One region of the Litoribacter ruber genome, then DNA from elsewhere that is predicted to be linked to it. Evidence: riboswitches for the same ligand, from Rfam matches in the RefSeq annotation. Region 1 holds a riboswitch; each other region holds the start of a gene.
The links. Region 1 has a riboswitch for thiamine pyrophosphate ahead of thiS (sulfur carrier protein ThiS). Riboswitches for the same ligand answer to the same signal wherever they lie in the genome.
Positions count from the first base shown of each region.

Region 2: another riboswitch for thiamine pyrophosphate. It lies ahead of KI659_RS09955 (TonB-dependent receptor); the one in region 1 lies ahead of thiS (sulfur carrier protein ThiS).
Region 3: another riboswitch for thiamine pyrophosphate. It lies ahead of thiM (hydroxyethylthiazole kinase); the one in region 1 lies ahead of thiS (sulfur carrier protein ThiS).

Region 1 covers NZ_JAHCMY010000010.1:41,485-49,056, forward strand. The annotation lists gene KI659_RS14800 (FAD-binding domain-containing protein) at 1-1,061, shown strand, start outside; gene KI659_RS14805 (DEAD/DEAH box helicase) at 1,393-2,580, shown strand; gene KI659_RS14810 (putative DNA modification/repair radical SAM protein) at 2,921-4,180, shown strand; gene KI659_RS14815 (TIGR03915 family putative DNA repair protein) at 4,177-4,935, shown strand; TPP riboswitch at 4,972-5,063, shown strand; gene thiS (sulfur carrier protein ThiS) at 5,113-5,322, shown strand; gene KI659_RS14825 (thiamine phosphate synthase) at 5,324-5,932, shown strand; gene thiE (thiamine phosphate synthase) at 5,932-6,561, shown strand; gene KI659_RS14835 (thiazole synthase) at 6,536-7,306, shown strand; gene thiH (2-iminoacetate synthase ThiH) at 7,299-7,572, shown strand, end outside.
Region 2 covers NZ_JAHCMY010000004.1:267,355-274,926, forward strand. The annotation lists gene KI659_RS09935 (OmpA family protein) at 1-1,156, shown strand, start outside; gene pnuC (nicotinamide riboside transporter PnuC) at 1,240-1,857, shown strand; gene KI659_RS09945 (AAA family ATPase) at 1,850-2,383, shown strand; gene KI659_RS09950 (fatty acid desaturase family protein) at 2,583-3,641, shown strand; TPP riboswitch at 4,629-4,724, shown strand; gene KI659_RS09955 (TonB-dependent receptor) at 4,806-7,205, shown strand; gene KI659_RS09960 (hypothetical protein) at 7,392-7,572, shown strand, end outside.
Region 3 covers NZ_JAHCMY010000002.1:48,760-56,331, forward strand. The annotation lists gene recG (ATP-dependent DNA helicase RecG) at 1-1,990, shown strand, start outside; gene KI659_RS04910 (GlcG/HbpS family heme-binding protein) at 2,156-2,617, shown strand; TPP riboswitch at 2,658-2,749, shown strand; gene thiM (hydroxyethylthiazole kinase) at 2,785-3,576, shown strand; gene thiE (thiamine phosphate synthase) at 3,577-4,218, shown strand; gene thiD (bifunctional hydroxymethylpyrimidine kinase/phosphomethylpyrimidine kinase) at 4,278-5,117, shown strand; gene tenA (thiaminase II) at 5,107-5,760, shown strand; gene KI659_RS04935 (ATP-dependent DNA helicase) at 5,965-7,557, opposite strand.

The DNA of each region.
Region 1 (7,572 bases):
ATGTTGATCCCGTTGCTTATGCTAAAACCAGAAATTTTGTGGATGGAAATGTGACCTATCTTTCACCCTATATCTCTAGAGGGGTTATCAGCACCAAGCTTGTTTTCGAGAGGATTATGGCCAAGGGGTACGAATGGAAGGATGTGGTAAGATTGGCGCAGGAACTAGCCTGGAGGGAGTATTTTCAGCGGGTTTGGCAAAATAAAGGTCATGAAATCGATTATGACCTGAAGTCAACACAGGAGGATGTAAGCAATCATGCAATCCCCAAAAACATGCTTAATCACAGCATCGGCATTGAAGCGCTGGACCAGGTTATAAAGTCCCTGTATCAAACCGGCTATATGCACAATCATTGCCGCATGTACACGGCGTCCTTGGCCAGCAACATGGGTAAATCCCACTGGAAATTGCCCGCCCAATGGCTTTATTACCACCTGTTGGATGGAGATTGGGCAAGCAATGCGCTGAGCTGGCAATGGGTTGCTGGAAGCTTTAGCTCCAAGAAATACATCTTCAACCAAGAGAATCTTAACAAATATACCCGCAGCTCACAATCAGGAACCTTTTTGGACAAAGAATATGAGGAAATCCGCGAGATGGAAATTCCTGATGAACTGCAGGAAATAACCGATTGGAAATATGACTTACCTTCAGTTCCTGACCAAGAGTTAAAACTTGATTCCAACTTACCCACAGTTCTTTATACCTCCTATAATTTGGATCCTCAATGGAGAAAGGATGAGGCTTTAAATAGGGTGTTTTTAATAGAACCCTCCATTTTGAAAAAATATCCAGTGAGTCAGAAGTGCTTGGACTTTGCTTTGGGCCTATCCAAAAACATCACTGGCATACAGTTGGCCTATGTGGATTTTATAACCCTGGAAGAGCAAAATCCCCAAATGGAATTTGTGTATAAAGAACACCCGCTAAATGGACATTTTGAAGGGACAGAAGACCAAAGGGACTGGCTGGCTCCGGAAATTACGGGCTATTTTCCCTCCTTTTTCAAATTCTGGAAACAGGCTGAAAAGGAAATAAAAAGGTGTTACGGTGTTTAGAAGTTTATTTCCCGATTACCGCTTTGCGGATCGGGGGGGGTAGAGGTTTAGAAAACGCGAAGCGACGCCGACGACTTTCCACTTACCTCACCCGTTGAGCATAGCGAATCGGCAAAACCCTGCTATAATAGCGTTTAATAGCTTCAAAATCCCCAATCTTTAAAAAAGCCATCGTCCTAGAACCACTTAGTACATAGTACCTAGTACATAGTACAAACAATTTCGTACCTTTGCTTTTTACACCGGCCGGTTGTAAGCCGTACAAATGAATATCCCCGGCTGCACAGGAATTTACAACATCCTTCCAGCCCACAATTTTCTATTAGCCAATATGGCATTTAAAGACCTATCATTAATTGACCCAATCCTCAAGGCACTTGCCGAGGAAGGTTACACCAACCCAACTCCAATCCAGCAAAAATCCATCCCACTAGTCCTTGAAGGACGGGATCTATTGGGCTGTGCCCAAACTGGTACCGGAAAAACGGCTGCATTCGCAATCCCTATAATTCAGTTGCTTGCGCAGCAAAAACAGCGAAAAAGAGGCATCAAAACCCTCATACTGACTCCCACAAGGGAATTGGCCATACAGATTGATGAAAGTTTTGCCGCCTATGGCAGGTTTACTGATATCCGTCATACGGTAATATTTGGCGGGGTATCCCAGCTCCATCAGACCAAAGCCCTTCAAAGAGGCGTGGATGTATTGGTGGCCACCCCGGGAAGGCTTCTGGACTTGATCAACCAGAAGTTTATCGACCTGCGTCAATTGGAAACATTCGTTTTGGATGAGGCCGACAGGATGCTCGACATGGGTTTTATCCATGACGTGAAAAAGATTATCGCCCTGTTGCCCAAAAAGAGGCAAACCCTGTTCTTCTCGGCCACCATGCCTGCGGAGATCCAGAAACTGGCTGATAGCCTTTTGACAAGACCGGCGACTGTAGAGGTGACCCCTCCAAGTTCAACCGTGGATAAAATTGACCAGCAGCTTTACTACACCAACAAAGGTGACAAGGCCAAATTGCTCATCCATTTAATGGAGGAAAAAGGCATTGGATCGGCGCTGGTATTCACCAGAACCAAGCACGGGGCTGACAAAGTGGTAAAACTTCTCAAGAAAGAGGACATCAAAGCAGCTGCTATCCATGGCAACAAAAGCCAAAATGCCCGTCAAAATGCTCTGAAAGACTTCAAAAGCGGAAAACTGCAGATTTTGGTAGCCACCGACATTGCTGCGAGAGGCATCGATATTGATGAACTTGCCAATGTGTTTAACTATGACCTGCCAAACATCCCAGAAACCTACGTCCATAGGATAGGACGGACGGGAAGGGCGGGACACCACGGCATCGCCATGTCCTTTGTAGACGGCGACACGCACAAGGAGCTCAAGGACATCGAGAAACTTATCGGCAAAAAAATCCCCGTAATCGAAAACCACCCCTACCCCTTCAATGGCGTAATGACTCCCAAAGCGGAGAAAGCGAAGAAGAAGTCCGGGTTTAGGAGACGATAACGTATGATTTAATAAACCACAGAGGACCGGAGGAAATGTTTTTTCACCGCAAAGGATCGCAGAGGTTCGCAAAGTTTTGAGTGAGAGGTTAAAGGTGAGAAGTGAGAGATCTTTTTTACCTTTGACTTTTTACTTTTTACCCCTCTGATCCTCTGTGGTTATTTTTTTACTCAATAACTTCGCGCCTCTTTGCCCCATTGCGGTTAGATCAAAGTTTCATTAAACGCGACAACTTCCGTCACAGATCTCACAAATCCGAAAATAGCCCCCAGTTTTGCGTTCTACTAGGGAATTAATTTCGACGTTTTATGTTGAAATAGATTCGAAGAAAGAGGTAAGAATGAACTGGGACAGATTAAAGGAAAAGCTTAATATCCTCGCAGATGCGGCCAAATATGACGTATCCTGCTCCTCCAGCGGGAGCAAACGAGCCAATAAGGACAAAGGCCTTGGCGACAGCAGCGGCATGGGAATTTGCCATACCTATACTGAAGACGGGCGCTGTGTCTCCCTGCTGAAGATCCTGCTGACCAATCACTGCATTTACGATTGCCTTTACTGTGTGTCCCGAAAAAGCAACGACATCAAAAGGGCGGCTTTTACCGTGGATGAGGTAGTGGAACTCACCATCAACTTTTATCGCCGAAATTACATTGAGGGCCTTTTCCTATCCTCTGGCATTTTCAAAGACGCAGACTTTACCATGGAAAGATTGGTCAAGGTCGCCAAAAAACTCCGGCAGGAACACAAGTTCAATGGTTACATCCACCTAAAGACCATCCCAGGTGCCAGCGATGAACTCATGCGGGAAGCCGGGCTGTATGCCGACCGACTAAGCGTTAATCTTGAACTCCCCACCTCTTCAGGCCTAAAATTGTTGGCTCCTGACAAGAACCACAAGGACATGATCAAGCCCATGGCCTCTATTCAGCAGGATATTTTGAAATTTAAGGAGGAAAAGAAACTGATCAAATCCACCCCCATTTTTGCTCCTGCTGGCCAATCCAGCCAGATGATTATCGGGGCGACCAAAGAAAGTGACCTGGACATCATCAAAACCAGCTCAACCCTCTACCAGAAGTTCAATCTCAAAAGGGTGTACTTCTCAGGCTATGTACCTGTTTTAGAACACCAAAACTTACCTATTCTAGGCACTCCTGTGCCTTTGGTGCGGGAAAACCGTCTTTACCAAACCGATTGGCTGATGCGATTTTATCAGTTCAACCCTCAGGAGATTGTCAATGAAACACATCCGAACCTAGATTTAGAGATTGACCCTAAGTTAAGTTGGGCCTTGAGAAACCGGGAATATTTTCCTGTTGACGTCAATAAGGCTGATTACCACTTGATACTCAGAATACCGGGCGTGGGAGTGAAATCTGCCAAAAAGATAATAGCGGCCAGAAAATTTGGGGCATTGAATATGGACAAGCTTCGCAAATTTGGAATTGCCATGAACCGCGCCCAGCATTTTATCACCTGTGGAAATCACGTGGGTGCCAGGGACATGGACAGTTTGACCCTGCGTCAACTTATCCTCCAAAATGGCAGCAGCAAATTTTCCGCAAACTTCTCCCCTCAACTTTCCCTTTTCCAATGAGCTATTTTACCTATGACGGATCATTTGACGGCTTGCTGACGGCAATTTTTGAAAGCTACGCCCTAAAAATAGCCGAGCCTCAAATATATATTGAAGGTGATCTGGGGCCACAGCTTTTTGAAAAAATACATAAAGTGTCTGCCGATCAGGAAAAAGCAGAAAGAGTAAAAACGAAAATCCAATCACTCTTGGGAAAAAGTGGTCTTCAGAGTTTATGGAAAGCCACCCTTTCGGAGCAGACAAACGTGGGGAATATCGTATCTGGAGTGGTGCGCTATGCCCTGAAGTCAGAAAAAGATGTGCTCAAGGATTACGGACACCCATCTGTGTTGGCCTTGCAGGAAATCATGAAAAAGCTCAGCAGGGAAAGGCACCGGATGACCGCTTTTGTCAGGTTCAAGTTGGCCTCAGACCAGATTTACTATGCCACCATTGAGCCAGACTTTGATGTGCTGCCGCTGATTTCGGAGCATTTCAAAAACCGGTATGCAGACCAAAAGTGGATGATATTTGACCTCAAGAGAAATTACGGGGTCTTTTATGATTTGACTAAAGTAGTACCCGTAGAATTTCACCAAACTGAAAATTCAGAAACCCCTGCCCTTATCAGCATAGAATGGGACGATACGGAAATGGAATTTCAATCCTTATGGAAAAACTACTTTAAATCCACCAATATAGCCAGCCGCAAAAATCCAAAGCTGCATCTGCAACACGTACCGAAGAGGTACTGGAAATACTTAGTGGAGAAATGAGGGTAGGTCTTCTGCCCAAAACTATTATCTTTGTATTAAATACTTTAGGGGTGCCCCGGCGGGCTGAGATCATACCCTTTGAACCTGATGCAGTTCGGACTGTCGAAGGGAAAAGTCTAGGTCCACATAGAGACCAAACCTAAAGTGTTGTATTTCTGAGTCAAAATTTCACCATAAATGGAAATAATTCTGAACAACACCCCCAAGTCCCTACCCCAGTATGAGCAAATCAGCGCTGCAGAATTGGTATCGGTGACTTTTCCCAATAATGGAAAAGGAATTGCCCTAGCTATAGAAAATCAGGTGATTCCTCGCAATAAATGGACGGAAACCATCATCAGGGATTCCGCAAAAGTGGTAGTATTCAAAGCAACTCAAGGGGGCTGAGATGAAAATTATACTGTTCTCTTCACTCGTGCCGGTACGCAAAGAAGCTGAGCTCATCCGGAGCTATCTAGCCTGTGGAGTAGAACGTTTTCACCTCAAAAAACCCCTTCTTCCCGAAAATGCCCTTGTCCGCTTGGTTGAGCTCATAGGACATGAGCACAGGGAGAAACTTGCCCTGCATTCCCATCACCATATTGCCCGACCCTTAGGGATCAAAAGACTCCACTTTTCTGAGGTCCTTCGGGAAAGTACGCCGGTCGAGGAAATTGAAAACCAGAAAAATCAGGGATTTCACCTAAGCACCTCTGTCCATTCATTTGACACCCTGGAAACACTACCACCCTACTTTGATTACATCTTCATGGGACCTGTCTTTCCAAGCATTAGCAAAAAAGGATATGGGGAACCCTTTGATCCAAAAAAATGGGAAAAGGTAAGGGATATTGACCACAATCTCATTGCCATAGGGGGCATTACCAACGAAAAGCTTCCCCTGGTGATGGAGATGGGTTTTTCAGGTGCCGCACTGTTAGGAGGCATATGGAAATCCACCCAACCCAAAGCCTTGGAAGAACTAAATTTGGCATTACAATTTAAAGAAAGTGTGTGATGGAAAGATTGCAGTTTATCAGTCATGGCCATACGGCCGAAGAGCAACTTGAGGGAATTAAATTGGTTTTGGATGCCGGCTGCAAATGGGTGCAGTTTAGATGGAAAAGCGCCTCCTTAAACAAGATTCTAAAAATCGGAACGGAAGTCAAAAGCCTTACTGAGGCCTATGGAGCCAAACTTCTGATCAACGATCATATCAAAGCCGCTCAGGAGCTTGATGCAGATGGGTTACATTTGGGCCTTGATGATGGAAGCATTCCCGAAGCACGTAAGATTTTGGGCGTAAAGAAAATCATCGGTGGAACAGCCAATACCTTGAAGCATGTACAGCAAAGACTTGATGAGGGAGTGGATTATGTAGGCTTGGGCCCATTGAGATTTACAGTCACCAAAGAGAAACTAAGCCCAATCCTCGGTTTTGAGGGATACACGGACATCTGCAGCAAACTGACCTCGGGTCAGGTACCCATTTATGCCATAGGAGGCGTAAATGCCGAGGATATACCGCAATTACTGGAATGCGGAGTTTATGGAGTGGCGGTATCATCTGCCCTTCTGGACGATCCCAATTCAAGTATTAAAAATTTTAACAGAAAACTTTATGAAGCCGCTAAAAATAGTAGATAAGGAATTTACCTCCCGCCTTTTTCTGGGAACAGGAAAATTCGGGAGCAATAAGGATATGGAGGAGGCTGTGCTGGCTTCGGGAAGTGAAATGGTAACCGTGGCACTTAAGAGGGTGGATATGGAAACCGATACCGACCAGATCATCACCCATCTGCAACATCCGCATATTAACCTTTTGCCTAATACTTCCGGAGTCAGAAATGCCAAGGAAGCCATTTTTGCTGCCCAGCTTACCAGGGAGGCCATGGAGACCAATTGGCTGAAGCTGGAAATCCACCCGGATCCAAAATACCTGATGCCGGACCCCATCGAAACGCTTAAGGCCACTGAGGAACTTGCCAAAATGGGCTTTATTGTACTGCCCTACATCCACGCCGACCCTGTGCTATGCAAGAGGCTGGAGGATGCCGGGACATCTGCTGTGATGCCACTGGGTGCCCCCATTGGGACAAACAAAGGACTCAAAGCCGAAACCTTCCTGGAGATCATTATTGAGCAAAGCCGTGTGCCAGTGATCATAGATGCCGGCATTGGAGCTCCATCGGACGCCTCCAAAGCTATGGAAATGGGTGCCGATGCGGTCTTGGTCAATACAGCCATTGCCGTGGCTGGAAATCCAAGGGAAATGGCCAAGGCCTTTAAATTAGCTGTTGAGGCTGGTAGAATGGCATTTGAAGCCAGATTGGGTAAAATCAGCAGCCACGCTGAGGCATCCTCTCCCCTCACCCAATTTTTGAATGAATAACCAAGACCGAATTGTGCAGAAGAGTTTCGTAGAAGTATTTGAAAATCACAGCTGGGAGGAAATCAGCGAAAGAATCAACAGCAAGCAGGAAGCAGACGTAATCCGTGCCATCCGTAGTCCAAAGCGAAATTTAGAGGATTTTATGGCCCTGATCAGTCCTGCGGCCGAACCGTTTCTGGAAGAAATGGCCCAGGTGAGCCACCAACTGACCAAGGAGAGATTTGGCAAAACCATACAGATGTACGCGCCCATGTATGTGAGCAACG
Region 2 (7,572 bases), on a different contig from region 1:
TTACATGACCCTCAATGAGGAGCCCGGCTATTGGAACTCTACCCCTGCCTTTAGCCCTGATGGCAAAACCCTCTATTTTGCTTCCAACAGACCTGGAGGCTACGGAGGCATTGACCTTTACAAGGCAACGGTTTTGGCCAATGGGGATTTTGGGAATGTGCAGAATATGGGCCCAGAAATCAATACGCCCGGCAATGAGATGTTTCCCAGACTTGAGACAAATGGCAATTTCTTCTTTGCCTCCGATGGGCATCCCGGCTATGGCAAGCTTGACCTATTTGTGGCCGAACCAAACAACAATGGCTATACCGTCAAAAACCTAGGGGACAATATCAACACCACTGCTGATGATTTTGGTATTTTCTTTACCAACTATCCTAAGGAAGGTTTTATCACCTCAAACAGAGAAGGTGGTGTAGGCGATGACGATATCTACTATTTCAAGGACATGACGCCTAAACCAAAAGTGGTCAACTTCCTGCTCAACCTGATTACCAAGGAGCAAAAGGATGACGGCTCACAGGAAATCCTGCCGCAGACCAGGGTCACCATGTATGATGAAAACAACAAGTTGGTAGGCGGAGACAACACCAACCAACAGGGAAGGGTGCGCTTCAGACTATCCCCTGAGCAAGATTATTCCATCATCGCCTCCAAAAGCGGATACTTCACCAAGAGCATTACTTTCACCACCAAAGGCAAGATGCCTGACCAGAGTGAGCTGATCCAGGATGTCACCAACATCACCTTGGACACTACCGTGGTACTGGATCAATTGATCTTGGAAAAAGCGATTGTGCTTGAGAATATCTACTATGATTTTGACAGGGCTGAGATCCGACCGGATGCAGCTCAGGAGTTGAATAAATTGGTCAAAATCCTAAAGGACAATCCTAATATCCGCATTGAACTGAGCTCACACACCGATAGCCGTGGCTCGGAACAGTATAACGAGGAGCTTTCCCAGAGAAGGGCGGAATCAGCCGTGGAGTACATCATCAGCCAAGGTATAGCCAGAGAAAGGCTGGTAGCAAGAGGCTACGGAGAATCCCAACCAATTGCACCTAACGAAAACCCTGATGGTTCCGATAACCCTGAAGGCCGTCAGATGAACAGAAGGACTGAATTCAAGGTGATTGAATTATTGGAGGATTAATTTCCTGGAAAAATTATAATGAAAACCGCTTCAGATTGGAGCGGTTTTTTTCTTTTATCATAATATTAACTGAAATTCGGCCCATGGATTGGCAATACATATGGGAGGGCCTGCAGGAAGGTTTAGCTCAAACGACTTTACTGGAAGCGATAGCGGCCTTTTTTGGCGTGGCAAGCGTCTATTATTCCATCAAGAAAAATATCCTGGTTTTTCCCACAGGAATCATCAGCACCTTGATCTATATTTATATCACCGTGATGGTGGGGCTCTATGCCGATATGGGCATAAACTTTTACTATACCGCCATGTCAATCTATGGCTGGTATGTATGGAGCAAGCCTACGCCAACAGGTGAAGAAAGGCCCGTGACCTACCTCAAAAAAAGCGGCATCTTCTACAGCTTGGCTATTTTTGGAGCTTCCTATCTGACCCTTTATCTGGTATTGTCAAATTACACAGACAGTACCGTGCCCTACTGGGATTCCTTCACCACCTCCTCGGCCTTTGTGGGCATGTGGCTGATGGCCAAGAAAAAGGTGGAAAACTGGATAGCCTGGATCATTACAGACCTCGTATCGGTGCCCCTGTATTGGCATAAGGATTTAATATTGACCTCTTTCCAGTTTATGGTATTCACGGTGATGGCCATTTTGGGTTTAATCGCCTGGATGAAAGCTGCTAAAAAACCCGTTTATGCTTAGAATCGTGATCATTGGACCGGAATCAACCGGGAAAAGCACACTTGCCAAAGGACTTTCTGATCATTTCGGCGAACCTTGGGTCCGTGAATACGCCCGAGAATACCTGGAGCAATTGGATAGGGAATATCGATACGAGGACCTTCTGCCTATTGCCCAAGGCCAAATCCAGCTCGAGGAACTGGCCGCCAAGAATGCTGAGAAGATGCTTTTTTGCGATACGGACCTGCACGTGATCGATGTTTGGAGTCGCCATAAATATGGTAAAACCCATGCTTGGACCCTAGATGAAATCAGCCGCAGGAATTATGACCTCTACCTGCTTACAAACATAGATATGCCCTGGGAACCCGACCCGCAGCGGGAACATCCTGAACCTGAAATGAGGAATTATTTTTTTAATGTTTATTTGGAAAAAATCCAAACCACCAGTGTTCCTTATCAATTGGTTTCCGGCATGATTGAAGAAAGATTGCATGCCTCTATTGAAATAATAGAGGCATTAATGAGAAAAAAACGAATGGATTGAATTATATGTCCAAAGCCGCCGTTAGGTAAATGAAGCAAATCAAAAGATAAAGCAATAAAAAAGGATTTAACCACCTATCAATATTTGCATTTTTGAAAAGTTTAAAAAAGCTTATATTTGCTTAATAGCTATTAAAGTCCCCCCAGTAATACGGCAGCGCTTCAGTGGCCAAAATGAATTAGAATTTCATCATTTCTTTATGCAAAAACCAAAATTCCAGAAATCCACCCCATTTCACCAAACATTAAAAGCACGCGTCCAGAATCATTTCAAAGAAAATAACATTGCCCAAACAGGAAACACCCAGCTTTACACCAAAGCCATAATCCTGACTATCTCATTTGTGGCGGTTTATATCCACCTGCTTTTCTTCACTCCTTTCTGGCCTATTGCCATCCTGGAAAGCATCGTCCTAGGCGGACTGGCGGCCTCGATTGGCTTTAATGTCATGCACGATGGCGCCCATGGCAGCTTTAGCAACCAGCCATGGCTCAACAAACTGGCTGGCTTATCCATCAACTTCCTAGGGGCAAATGTCTTCATGTGGAAAACCAAGCACAACGTGGTCCATCACTCCTACACCAACATTGAAGGTGTGGATGACGATATGAACGCACGGCCTTTCCTACGACTTTGCCCAGCCCAAAAGCGGTATGGCATGCACAAGTATCAGCATCTATATTTCCTTCTGACTTATAGCCTGCTCTATCATTACTGGGTGTTTGTGACCGATTACAAAAAATATGTGACCGGCCGGGTAGGCATCACCCCTATCCAGAAAATGAAAACCAGTGACCACATCTCCTTTTGGGGCTTCAAGTTAGTCCATGCGGTTTTGTTTATGGCACTGCCCATTTATCTGTTAGGTTTTATGCCCTGGTTGGTAGGCTTTCTCCTGTTTGGCTTTTCCACGGGCATCTTCCTGAGCGTCATCTTCCAAATGGCTCACTCAGTAGAGGAAACCATCTTCCCTATCAATGAAGGCGTCCAGCTGGAAGACGACTGGGCTACCCACCAATTGAGAACCACCACTAATTTTGCCACCAAAAATAAGGTATTGACTTGGTTGGTAGGCGGGCTGAATTTCCAGGTGGAGCACCACCTTTTCCCAAAGATTTCCCATATCCATTATCCTGCAATAAGCAAGATCATCAAGGATGTGTGCCAGGAATACCAAGTGCCTTACTTGGAGCACTCCAGACTAAGACAGGCCTTTGCATCGCATTATTATCACCTGAAGGCATTGGGCACAGCTTAATTTCTGAAAAATAATTGCCCACAAAGTCGAAGAAGTCGCACTAAGGTTTAAATCTAACTTAGTGCGGCTTTTTTTTTTATAATAACAATGCCCGCTCATCTCCATTGCTAATTATTTATTCCCAACACTTTTCGCGGCGTTTTTAAAACCTGGTGCAACTCCTTTGCGACCCATTTCCTTGTCCGCGAACCAGTCTTAGCGCCTTTGAGCCCTTTGTGGCCATTTTATTCAACCGTTCATTCTTAATTCCTCATTCCTAATTCTTCTATTTAAGGTTTAAATCTAACTTAGTGCGGCTTTTTTTTTATAATAACATGCCCGTTCTCCATTGCTAATAATTTATTCCCAACCCTTTTCGCGGCTTTTTTAAAACTTGGTGCAACTCCTTTGTACCCATTTCCTTGTCCGTGAACCAGTCTTAGCGCCTTTGAGCTCTTTGTGGCCATTTTATTCAACCGTTCATTCTTAATTCCTCATTCCTAATTCTTCTATTTAAGGTTTAAATCTAACTTAGTGCGGCTTTTTTTTTTATAATAACATTGCCGCTCATCTCCATTGCTAATTATTTATTCCCAACCCTTTTCGCGGCGTTTTTAAAACCTGGTGCAACTCCTTTGCGACCCATTTCCTTGTCCGCGAACCAGTCTTAGCGCCTTTGAGCCCTTTGTGGCCATTTTATTCAACCGTTCATTCTTAATTCCTCATTCCTAATTCTTCTATTTAAGGTTTAAATCTAACTTAGTGCGGCTTTTTTTTTATAATAACATGCCCGCTCATTCTTCATTGCTAATTATTTATTCCCAACCGTTTTCGCGACTTTTTTAAAACCTGGTGCAACTCCTTTGTGCCCATTTCCTTGTCCGCGAACCAGTCTTAGCGCCTTTGAGCCCTTTGTGGCCATTTTCTTCAACCGTTCATTCTTAATTCCTCATTCCTAATTCTTCTATTTTTAATTCCATTGCCGATCTTGATAATATCCTTACCTTTGCTCCCATTAAGGGGTGCCCTAATATAACGGGCTGAGATCATACCCATTGAACCTGATACGGTTAGTACCGGCGAAGGGAAATGAGCGGTTTACAGAAAGTGGAGCAGCCTCCCCTTGGTTTGCTTCTATGTTTAACCAAACTGCCGAAAGGCAACAGTTTTTATCACCATTATTACATGAAAAAGTTAGTATTCATGCTATCCGTCATGCTCATGAGCATCGGCGCCATGGCACAGAACCGTTTGTCCGGCACAGTCACCGATGCCGAAACTGGTGAAACCCTTCCGGGAGCAAACATTATCTTAGAGGGCACCGGCAGGGGAAGCACCACCGACATGATCGGCCGTTACCAAGTCAACAGGATTCCTGCCGGAGATTACGATGTGAGGGTTTCTTACGTAGGGTACCAGACCACAAGGTCAAGCATCAGCATTTCGGCCGATTTAGAATTGGATTTCTCCTTGGACAAAAGCCTGCTTTCCACCGAGGAGTTTATCGTTACAGCCACACGGGCCGGACAGACCACCCCCACAACCTTTAAAACCATCTCCAAAGAGGAACTCAACAAAAACAATCTGGGCCAGGACATTCCTTTCCTGCTAAATTACACCCCATCAGTGGTCAGCCATTCCGATGCGGGAGCAGGTGTGGGCTACACGGGTCTGAGAATCCGGGGTTCCGACCAAACCAGAATCAACGTAACAGTAAACGGGATCCCGCTTAATGATGCCGAATCCCATGGCGTATTCTGGGTCAACATGCCGGACTTTGCCTCATCCGTGGAAAACATCCAGATCCAGCGTGGTGTGGGTACTTCCACCAATGGTGCGGCTACTTTTGGGGCCAGCCTCAACATCCAGACAGATACCAAAAGGGAAGAAAGCTACGCCGAAATCGACAATGGGTTCGGTTCTTTCAATACCCGGCGCCATACAGTGAAAGCCGGAACGGGCCTATTGAACAACAGGTGGGCAGTAGACGCAAGATTATCGCAGATCACTTCCGATGGCTACATTGACCGTGCCTTTTCAGACCTTCGCTCCTATTATCTATCTGGGGGTTATTATGGCGACAACCATGTTTTCAAAATGAATGTATTTGCAGGAGCTGAGCAAACTTACCAAGCTTGGAATGGTGTCCCGGAAAACCTGCTGCAGACCAACCGTACTTTTAACAGCTATACCTACGAAAACGAAACGGATAATTACCAGCAGCAGCACTATCAATTCATCTATGCCGGTAATCTGGATAGCAATTGGAAAGCCAATGCGGCCCTGCACTATACTAAAGGCGCCGGATATTATGAGCAGTTCCGTCCAAATGACCGACTTCTTAGAAACTACGGCATCCAGCCTATTGTGATTGGTGGGGAAACCATTGAAAGAACAGACATCATCAGAAGAAGATGGTTGGACAATGACTTCTATGGGGCGACTTTCTCGCTGAATTACATCTCCGGTGACGGCCGATTGGATGCGATTTTGGGCGGTGGGGCAAACCGTTATGACGGGGACCACTTTGGGGAAATCATCTGGATGAGAGTAGCAGGCGATACGGATATCCGGGACCGTTATTATGACAACAATGCGGTGAAAGATGACCGCAACATTTTCCTTAAAGCTACCTATGAAGTGGTAGACCAGCTTTACCTTTTTGGCGACCTTCAATACAGAGGAATCGACTATAGATTTGTAGGAATCAACAACGACCTCCGAGACATCAGCGGATTCCAAAACTACCATTTCTTTAACCCAAAATTCGGCTTCAGCTATGAGGCGGCCAAAGGCAAAACCTTCTACGCCTCCTATGCGGTAGCCAATCGTGAACCAGTGAGAAGGGATTTCACTGACAGCCCCCTCACAGAGATTCCAAGGCCAGAAAACCTCCAAAACATTGAGGCTGGTGTAAGGACACAGCACAACAATTTCCAATATGGCGCCAATCTCTACTACATGAAGTATAATGATCAATTGGTGCTTACAGGGCAATTAAATGATGTAGGGGCCTATATCCGAGAAAATGTGGCGGATAGCTATAGAGCGGGTATCGAGTTGGACGGAGCGGTGATGCTTTCCCCTAAGTGGACTTTGGGGGGAAACATTGCCTTCAGCCGAAACAAGATCGCAGAGTTCACCGAATTTGTGGATGACTACGCCGCCGAGGTTTTCCAGCAGGAAAGCTTCACCTATACGGACACCGACATCGCCTTCTCCCCCAATGTGGTAGGATCAGCCATGATTGACTTCCGTCCGATCAAAGGACTTGAAATCTCCCTGCTATCCAAGTATGTGGACAGCCAATATCTGGACAACACCCAAAACGAAAACAGAAAGCTAGACGCCTTTTTCACCAACGATTTGAGGTTCATCTACAAGATCAGTCCCAGATTTGTCAAAGAAATGGAGTTCACCCTTTTGGTCAACAATATCTTCAACGAGCTTTATGAACCAAACGGCTACACTTTCAGCTATTTCCTCCCAGGGGAAGCAGCTGGTGGCAGAGAACTTGTTACCGAAAACTTCTACTACCCCATGGCCGGCACAAACTTCTTGGCCGGGGTTAGCTTGAGGTTTTAAAGATTAATTTTAATAAAGTATTCTTCCCACAGGAGTTTCACGAATTGAGTGAAACTCCTTTTTGCATTAATATTTGGGTTAATTTAAAAATACTTGGAATTATTTATGATCAATTAATTAGAAAAAAGCGTATATTTTAAATAGGAACAATCTGGTTGAAATACGTTGTTAAAATAAAAAACAGGTATGCCTACTGTAATAACGGATAAAACTGATTTTGACTCAATTGAGGATATTATTAACCAATTTGGAAAGGACGCTGAAGTAGATATTTATACTTCTAAAATGTCTACTATAGACCGGGCTATTGCCATGGGACAAATTGAGATTGACAGTCTAAGCCTAACCCCTACTCATATCCTATCCC
Region 3 (7,572 bases), on a different contig from region 1:
GCTGCAGCACTACCCTTTCCGGTATGAGGACCGCACCAAGTTTTACAAAATCCGCCACCTTACTGCCGAACTTGATCACGTACAGATATTGGGCAGGTTGGTCAAAATAGAAACCATCGGTGACGGGAGAAGGAAGCGGCTGGTAGGCTACTTCAGAGACGAAACCGGGGAAATGGAACTGACCTGGTTTAAAGGGGTACAATGGGTGGTCAAAAAACTTACCGTTGGAGCGGTTTATATTGCTTTTGGAAAGCCCAATCAATACGGCCGTAAATTCAGCATCGCCCACCCCGAACTCGAAATCTATACAGCGGCAACAGAAAACCGAAATGCCTTTCAGCCGATCTATTCCACTACCGAAAAACTACGGGCAAAATTTCTCGACAGCAAGGGCATTTCCAAAATCATGGAAATCCTGCTGCAAAATGCCCTACCTCAGATCCACGAAACTTTACCGACAAGCATTTTGGAGAGGTTCAACCTTCTGGCAAAAAAGCCTGCGATCAAAGAAATACACTTTCCCTCAAACCCTGAGGTTTTGAGAAAAGCCATTTATAGGCTAAAGTTTGAGGAGTTTTTTTATGTACAGCTCAGGTTGTTGAAACTTAAATTGACCCGAACGGAGAAATCCCAGGGGCAGATTCTTTCAGATACCAACCTGCTGACGGAATTTTATAAAAACCATATCCCGTTTGAACTTACCGGAGCGCAGAAAAGGGTGATCAAGGAGGCTTATAACGACATGCGATCGGGAAAGCAGATGAACCGGTTGATCCAAGGCGATGTAGGGAGCGGCAAAACCATGGTGGCTTTTATCTGCTGCCTGGTGGCCATAGGCTCATCGTCACAGGCTTGTCTGATGGCACCCACGGAGATTTTGGCCAACCAGCATCATGAGGGCTTGAAGGAATTTGCGGATATGATGGGGCTCAATATTGCCTTGCTGACAGGCAGCACCAAGAAGTCGGAACGGAAAAAGATCCATGCAGCTTTGTTGAGCGGAGAACTCCATATACTCATCGGCACCCATGCGCTTTTGGAAGATATCGTCCAGTTCAAGAATCTTGGCCTAGCCATCGTGGATGAGCAGCACAGATTCGGTGTGGCCCAGCGGGCAAAACTTTGGGCCAAAAACAAGCAGTTTGTTCCGCATGTACTGGTCATGACCGCCACGCCTATTCCCAGGACTTTGGCGATGACCCTTTACGGGGATCTCGACATTTCGGTCATTGATGAGCTACCGGCTGGCAGAAAACCTATCCAGACTGTACACCGCTATGACAAGGACAGGCTCAAGGTTTTTGGGTTTATCAAGAAAGAAATCGAATTGGGCAGGCAGGTTTATATAGTCTATCCGCTCATTGAGGAATCGGAAAAGATGGATTTAAAGAGCTTGATGGACGGATATGAAAGTATCGCCAGGGCCTTTCCGCAATATCCACTCAGCATCGTGCACGGAGCAATGAAGCCGGCTGACAAGGATTACGAGATGCAGCGGTTTGTCAAAGGAGAAACCAAGATCATGGTGGCCACCACCGTGATTGAGGTGGGTGTAAATGTGCCCAATGCCTCAGTCATGATCATTGAAAATGCGGAAAGGTTTGGCCTCTCCCAGCTCCACCAGCTCAGAGGGCGCGTGGGACGTGGCGCCGAGCAGTCCTATTGTGTGCTGATGAGCAAATATGAACTCTCCAAAGACAGCCGAATCCGCCTTGATACCATGGTCAGAACAAATAACGGTTTTGAGATTGCAGATGTAGATCTCAAACTGCGTGGCCCTGGTGACCTGATGGGCACACAGCAGAGTGGCATCATGGACCTGCTGATCGGTGACCTAAGCAAGGATGCCCCTATCTTGGCCATTGCAAGAGATGCCGCCCAGAATATCCTGGCCGAGGACCCTGATCTCAGCCACCCCAGCAATGCCCTGATCCTACGGCAGGTTCAAAGCCAAAGAAAACATCAGGTCAATTGGAGCAGGATAAGTTGAGGCGTAAAAGAAAAGGACACAGAGTTTAAATGGGTTTTAAAAAAAAATAGTTTCACAGAGTTTTTTGCTGAAGCCTGACAAACACCTCCCCTTTAATAATTTTCAGCTTTTGGAAAATCTCAGCTAGGAAATCCGTAAATTTAATCTCCACTAATTTTCTTCACCATGAACATCAAAAAAAGACTTTTAATCGCTTTATTTTTCTTTTCCATCACCAACCTTGCCCTTTCCCAAACCCGTGCCCTTGACCTGGAGGCTGCACAGAAGATTTCAGATGCGGCTGAGGAGCGGGCCAGACAGGACAACTGGAACGTGGTCATTGCCATTTTGGATGAAGGTGGGCATTTGCTGGCCTTGAGGCGCATGGACGGCACCCAGGTGGGCAGCGTGGAAGTGGCCATTGCCAAAGCAAAAACTTCTGTCTATTTCAAGCGGTCTACCAAGGTTTTTGAAGATGGAGCCAAGAGCGGAAACAGCCATTTAATGAGTTTGCCGAATGTGGTAGCCGTGGAAGGTGGGTTGCCAATCAAAGATGGAGACCGCGTGATAGGAGCCATCGGAATCAGTGGGGTAACAAGCGAACAGGATGGAATCATCGCCGAAGCGGCTCTAAAAGCTTGGCCATAAATTGCCTTCGATGGCAGGATTTACTAACTTAGTTCCCATAATCAAACTTTAGGGGTGCCCAGTTGGGCTGAGATTATACCCTTTGAACCTGATGCAGTTCGCACTGCCGAAGGAAAAAGTTGCGTATTGACTTTTCAAAGGGACTCCTAACTAAACCCACAACTACCATGGAGTCTATTATCAAAAACCTACAGCTTGTAAGGCAAAAAAGCCCGCTGGTTCACAACATCACCAATTTTGTGGTGATGAACAATACGGCCAACGCCATATTGGCCATTGGGGCCTCCCCCATCATGGCACATGCCCACCCTGAGGTGGAAGATCTCATTGACTTGGTTGGCGCCTCGGTAATCAATATCGGCACATTGGACGAATATTGGGTAGACAGCATGATGCTCGCCGCCAAAAAGGCCAACTCCATTGGCAAACCCTGGATTTTGGATCCTGTAGGTGCTGGTGCCTCCAAATACCGCAATGATACCCTTGCCGAGCTTCTCCACCACAAACCGACCGTCATCCGAGGCAACGCCTCCGAGATCATGTCTTTGGCCAAAATCGACATCGCATCCAAAGGTGTGGACAGCGCCAACACCTCCGATGAGGCCGTTGAGGCTGGAAAAAACCTCTCCAATTCTACCGGTGCCGTGGTGTGCATTTCAGGGGAAAAGGACTATGTAATCCAAGGCGACAGGGTTTCGATGATAGAAAATGGCCACGAACTCATGGGCCAAATCACGGGAATGGGCTGCACAGCCTCGGCGTTGATAGGGGCATTTGCCGCTGTAATAGATGACCCATTTGATGCCACCGTATCGGCTATGGCGGTTTTGGGCATGGCAGGGCAGATGGCCTCTGAGATGGCATCCGGTCCTGGGACCATGCAACTCTACATTTACGACTGCCTCCACCAGATGGGCGACACCGATATCACCAACCTTGCCAAAATCAGCATGCTCTAAATGGATTTTGCAGATTTTCCATTCCGCCTGTATTTAGTAACTGACCAAAAAGCCTGTCTGGGAAGGGATTTCTTTTGGGTAATGGAAGAGGCAATCAAAGGCGGCGTGGAGATCATACAGCTACGTGAAAAGGATCTTGCCACACCTGCTTTCACCGAAAAAGCCCTTCGTCTAAAGGAAATTTGTTCGAAATACAACGTGCCGTTGATAATCAATGACAACGTGGAAGTGGCCAAAGCAGTAGAGGCGACAGGACTTCATATCGGGCAGAAAGATGAAAGTCTGCAACAGGTAAAAAGCCTCTTGGGCAGCCACTACCCTGTGGGCCTTTCGCTGGAACAGGCCTCAGAATTGACAAAGGCAGGCAGCGAGTTTGCCTGGTATTATGGAGTAAGCCCAATTTTCACCACTCCCACCAAAGCTGACACCTACACGGAGTGGGGCTTGAATGGGCTGCAAAACCTGAGACAGATGACCAGCAAGCCCCTGGTGGCAATAGGCAATATCAAAGTGAGCAATGCGGAGTCGGTAATTCGGGCCGGAGCGGATTGCCTGGCGGTGGTCTCCGGCATCTGCAGTGACCCTAGCCCCGCCAAGGCTGCCGAGGAATTTCGAAATCAAATTGAAAAGAGTATAAGTTAAAACCTGCCAGATTGGATAAATTTCACGAATAACCTGGCAGGTTTTATAATAAGTCACCCATGAAAAACTATTTAAGAAATAAATATATTCCCGTCCTCACCATTGCCGGATCGGACAGTGGGGGGGGCGCGGGGATACAGGCCGACCTCAAGACCTTTTCCGCACTCGGTTGCTTTGGCACCTCTGCCATTACAGCAATCACGGTTCAAAACACCTTGGGTGTGACAGCAATCCACTCCATTCCTCCTGATATCATCAAAGGGCAAATTTTGGCCGTGATTGAGGACATCAAGCCCAAGGCCATCAAAATAGGCATGCTGGACAGGCCTGAAGTTGTGGATGTCATTGTAGAAACACTTAAGAGGTATCCGAAAATCCCGGTAGTGTTTGATCCCGTGATGGTGGCCACCAGCGGGGACAAGCTCATCCAGGATGAAACCGTGGAGGCACTCGCCAAAAAACTAATCCCCCTCTGCAAAGTAATTACCCCTAATCTGGATGAGGCGGAAATACTGACCGGGATGAAAATCACTGACAAGGACGAGATGGAGATTGCCGGGCTAAAACTGATTTCTAAAGGAGCAAAGGCGGTATTGCTCAAAGGAGGGCACTTGGCTGGGGAAACGGTATACGATGTGTTGGTAAAAGATGGCAATGCCCATTTGACCTTCGACAGCCCGAAGATCCACACCAGAAATGTACACGGCACAGGCTGCACGCTCTCCTCGGCGATTGCAGCAGAATTGGCCAAAGGCCATAACTTGGAGGATGCAGTGCACAATGCTCGTGAGTACATCTGGCAGGCCATAGATCAGGGCAAAGATGTGGTGACAGGATCCGGCAATGGACCTTTAAACCATTTTTATAATCCAAAAAAACAGATTAAGCATGAAATTTAGCCAACGCGCTTGGGAGCGGATCACGCCCCTGTATGAGAAAATTTTAGCCATGCCTTTCAATCAGGAGTTGATGGAAGGAACTTTGGAAATAGAAAAGTTTAAATTTTATATGGCCCAGGATGCCTACTATCTAGGTGAATTTGGCAAAACCCTCAGCACTTTGAGCGGTCGCCTGCATGACCTCAACCATGTGCTTGCCTTTTCGGAATTTGCCAGTGGCGCCATAGTGGTGGAAAGAGCCCTACATGAAAGTTATTTTAAAGAATTCGGCATACCGGATCTGGTTAACCCCTCCCCCACCTGCCTGCTTTATACCAATTACATTCTCAATCAAGCGGCCTATTCCAATGTGGAAGTGGGTGTGGCGGGTGTATTGCCCTGCTTTTGGATTTACAAAAAAGTGGGGGATTATATTTATGAAAACCATCACCACGAGGGCCATCGATACAAAAAATGGATCGAAACCTACGCAGGTGAGGAATTTGCACAATCGGTAAAACTTGCCATTGACATCACCGATGCCCTGGCCGAGAAAGCCAGCCCCGAAGCCCAGGAAAAGATGCTGGATGCCTTCGAAATGGCCAGCAAGCTGGAGTGGATGTTTTGGGATAGCGCTTATAAAATAGAGAAATGGGAGGTTTAATTTCAAAATTAACCGCTGAGGCCCAGAGGTACCAGAGATTAAAAATTAACTGCTGAGAAACGCAAAGTGAGTGAGAAGTAAAAAATGAAAGGTTTGAGGTTATTTCAAAAATCCACTTTTTACTTCTCACTTCTTACTAATTTTCTCCGAGCTCTCCGCGCCTCTGTGGTTTTTAAAAATTATTCCTATTTAAAGTCAAATTTTTCACTCGTTTTTCACGTAAGTCCGATTCTCGAGCCAGTCTTTTACTTGTAGGAATTGTTGCCATTTTAGGGTCTGGGTAATGTCGACTACCGATTGGATTTCGTCGAAAAGTTCTTGGGCAGCCCTGTAATTTCCCTCTTTAAAAGCTGCGAAAGCATACCTACAGGCCACAAATGCCCGTGCATATTCCAATTCCTGCTCAATGTAAATGGAGTCTGACTGTTGCTTGCTGAAATTTAGACTATCGGGACTGACTTTGACGCTATTTTCCCAAATTTTTCCTTTAAGCACCAGGCCCTCCAAATTGGTACATCTGCTCAATGCCACATATACCTGCCCCGCCTCAAAGCTTCTGCTGATATCCAGAATAGCCTTGTCAAAGGTTAGGCCTTGGCTTTTATGCACCGTGATTGCCCAGGCAAGTTTCAGGGGAAATTGGGACAGGGTACCTACTGTTTCTGAGTCCAAATGATCCTCTTTTTCATTGTATTTGTATTCGATATTTTCCCACAGCTCTCTTTTAACTTCATATATCCTCCCCCGGTCGTTCTGCACCTTGATTACATCCTGCTTCAACTCAAGCACTTTCCCGATCATACCATTGTAAAAGCCGGAATCCGGATTGTTTTTCATAAAAATCACTTGGGCACCAGCTTTTAAAACAAGTTCCAGGGGATCAAAGGGCTTGAGACTGGCTGGAAAATTTCCCGTTATCTCCGGAGAATATTTCCATTCCTTTCCCTTCAGCTCCTTTAATTTCATTTCATTTATCCCATTGATCGTATGATTATGGGTTCCCAAAAGGATATATCCCTCGTCTAGGAGTTTAAAGTCGTACTTGGAGGTGGTTTGGTTGAGAAGCTGTATGTCCTGATAGGTATGCTGGTTTTCCCTGACCCTATTCAACAGGTTTTTAAAATCTTCGTCTTTTTGCCTATATATTTTCTGGAGTTCTATATGAATGGGAGCGAGTTCCTGAAAGGCCCTTGAGCCAAAGAAAAAACGGGTTTGATAAAAAGGCTCCAAATGCTGCCACTCTTCATTTCTCACTACGGGCGGAAGCTGAAACGGATCCCCAATCAGGATCAGCTGCACCCCGCCAAAAGGCAAATGGTGTTTTTTTCTAAAAACCCTCAGAATTTTGTCAATTACATCCAACATCTCCACTCTGACCATGGAAACCTCATCAATGACAAGCAAGTCCAGCTTTTTGAAAATATTGATCTTCTCCCTGGAATATTGGAATGTATTGTATATCGAAACTTTTTTATCGTGGGTTTTGGCGCTTAGCCTTGGATCGTCGGGCAAAAACAGCTGCCGAGGATCGATGCGGAAAAAGGAATGAAGGGTCTTTCCCTTGGCGTTAATCGCGGCCACGCCCGTTGGGGCCACCACGGCCATTCTCTTGTCTATGCCCAGGTGCTTGAGGGTATGCAAAAAGGTGGTCTTACCCGTTCCGGCTTTCCCTGTAAGGAAAAGCGACCGGTCAGAAAAAAGGGCAATCTCCATGGCCTGGATGAATTGATGGTTGTCAATATCCAAACCCTTTGAGACAAACTCCTTGTGAAAAAAGTCTTTAATGCTAAATGCCATAGACCTTAAAGATAC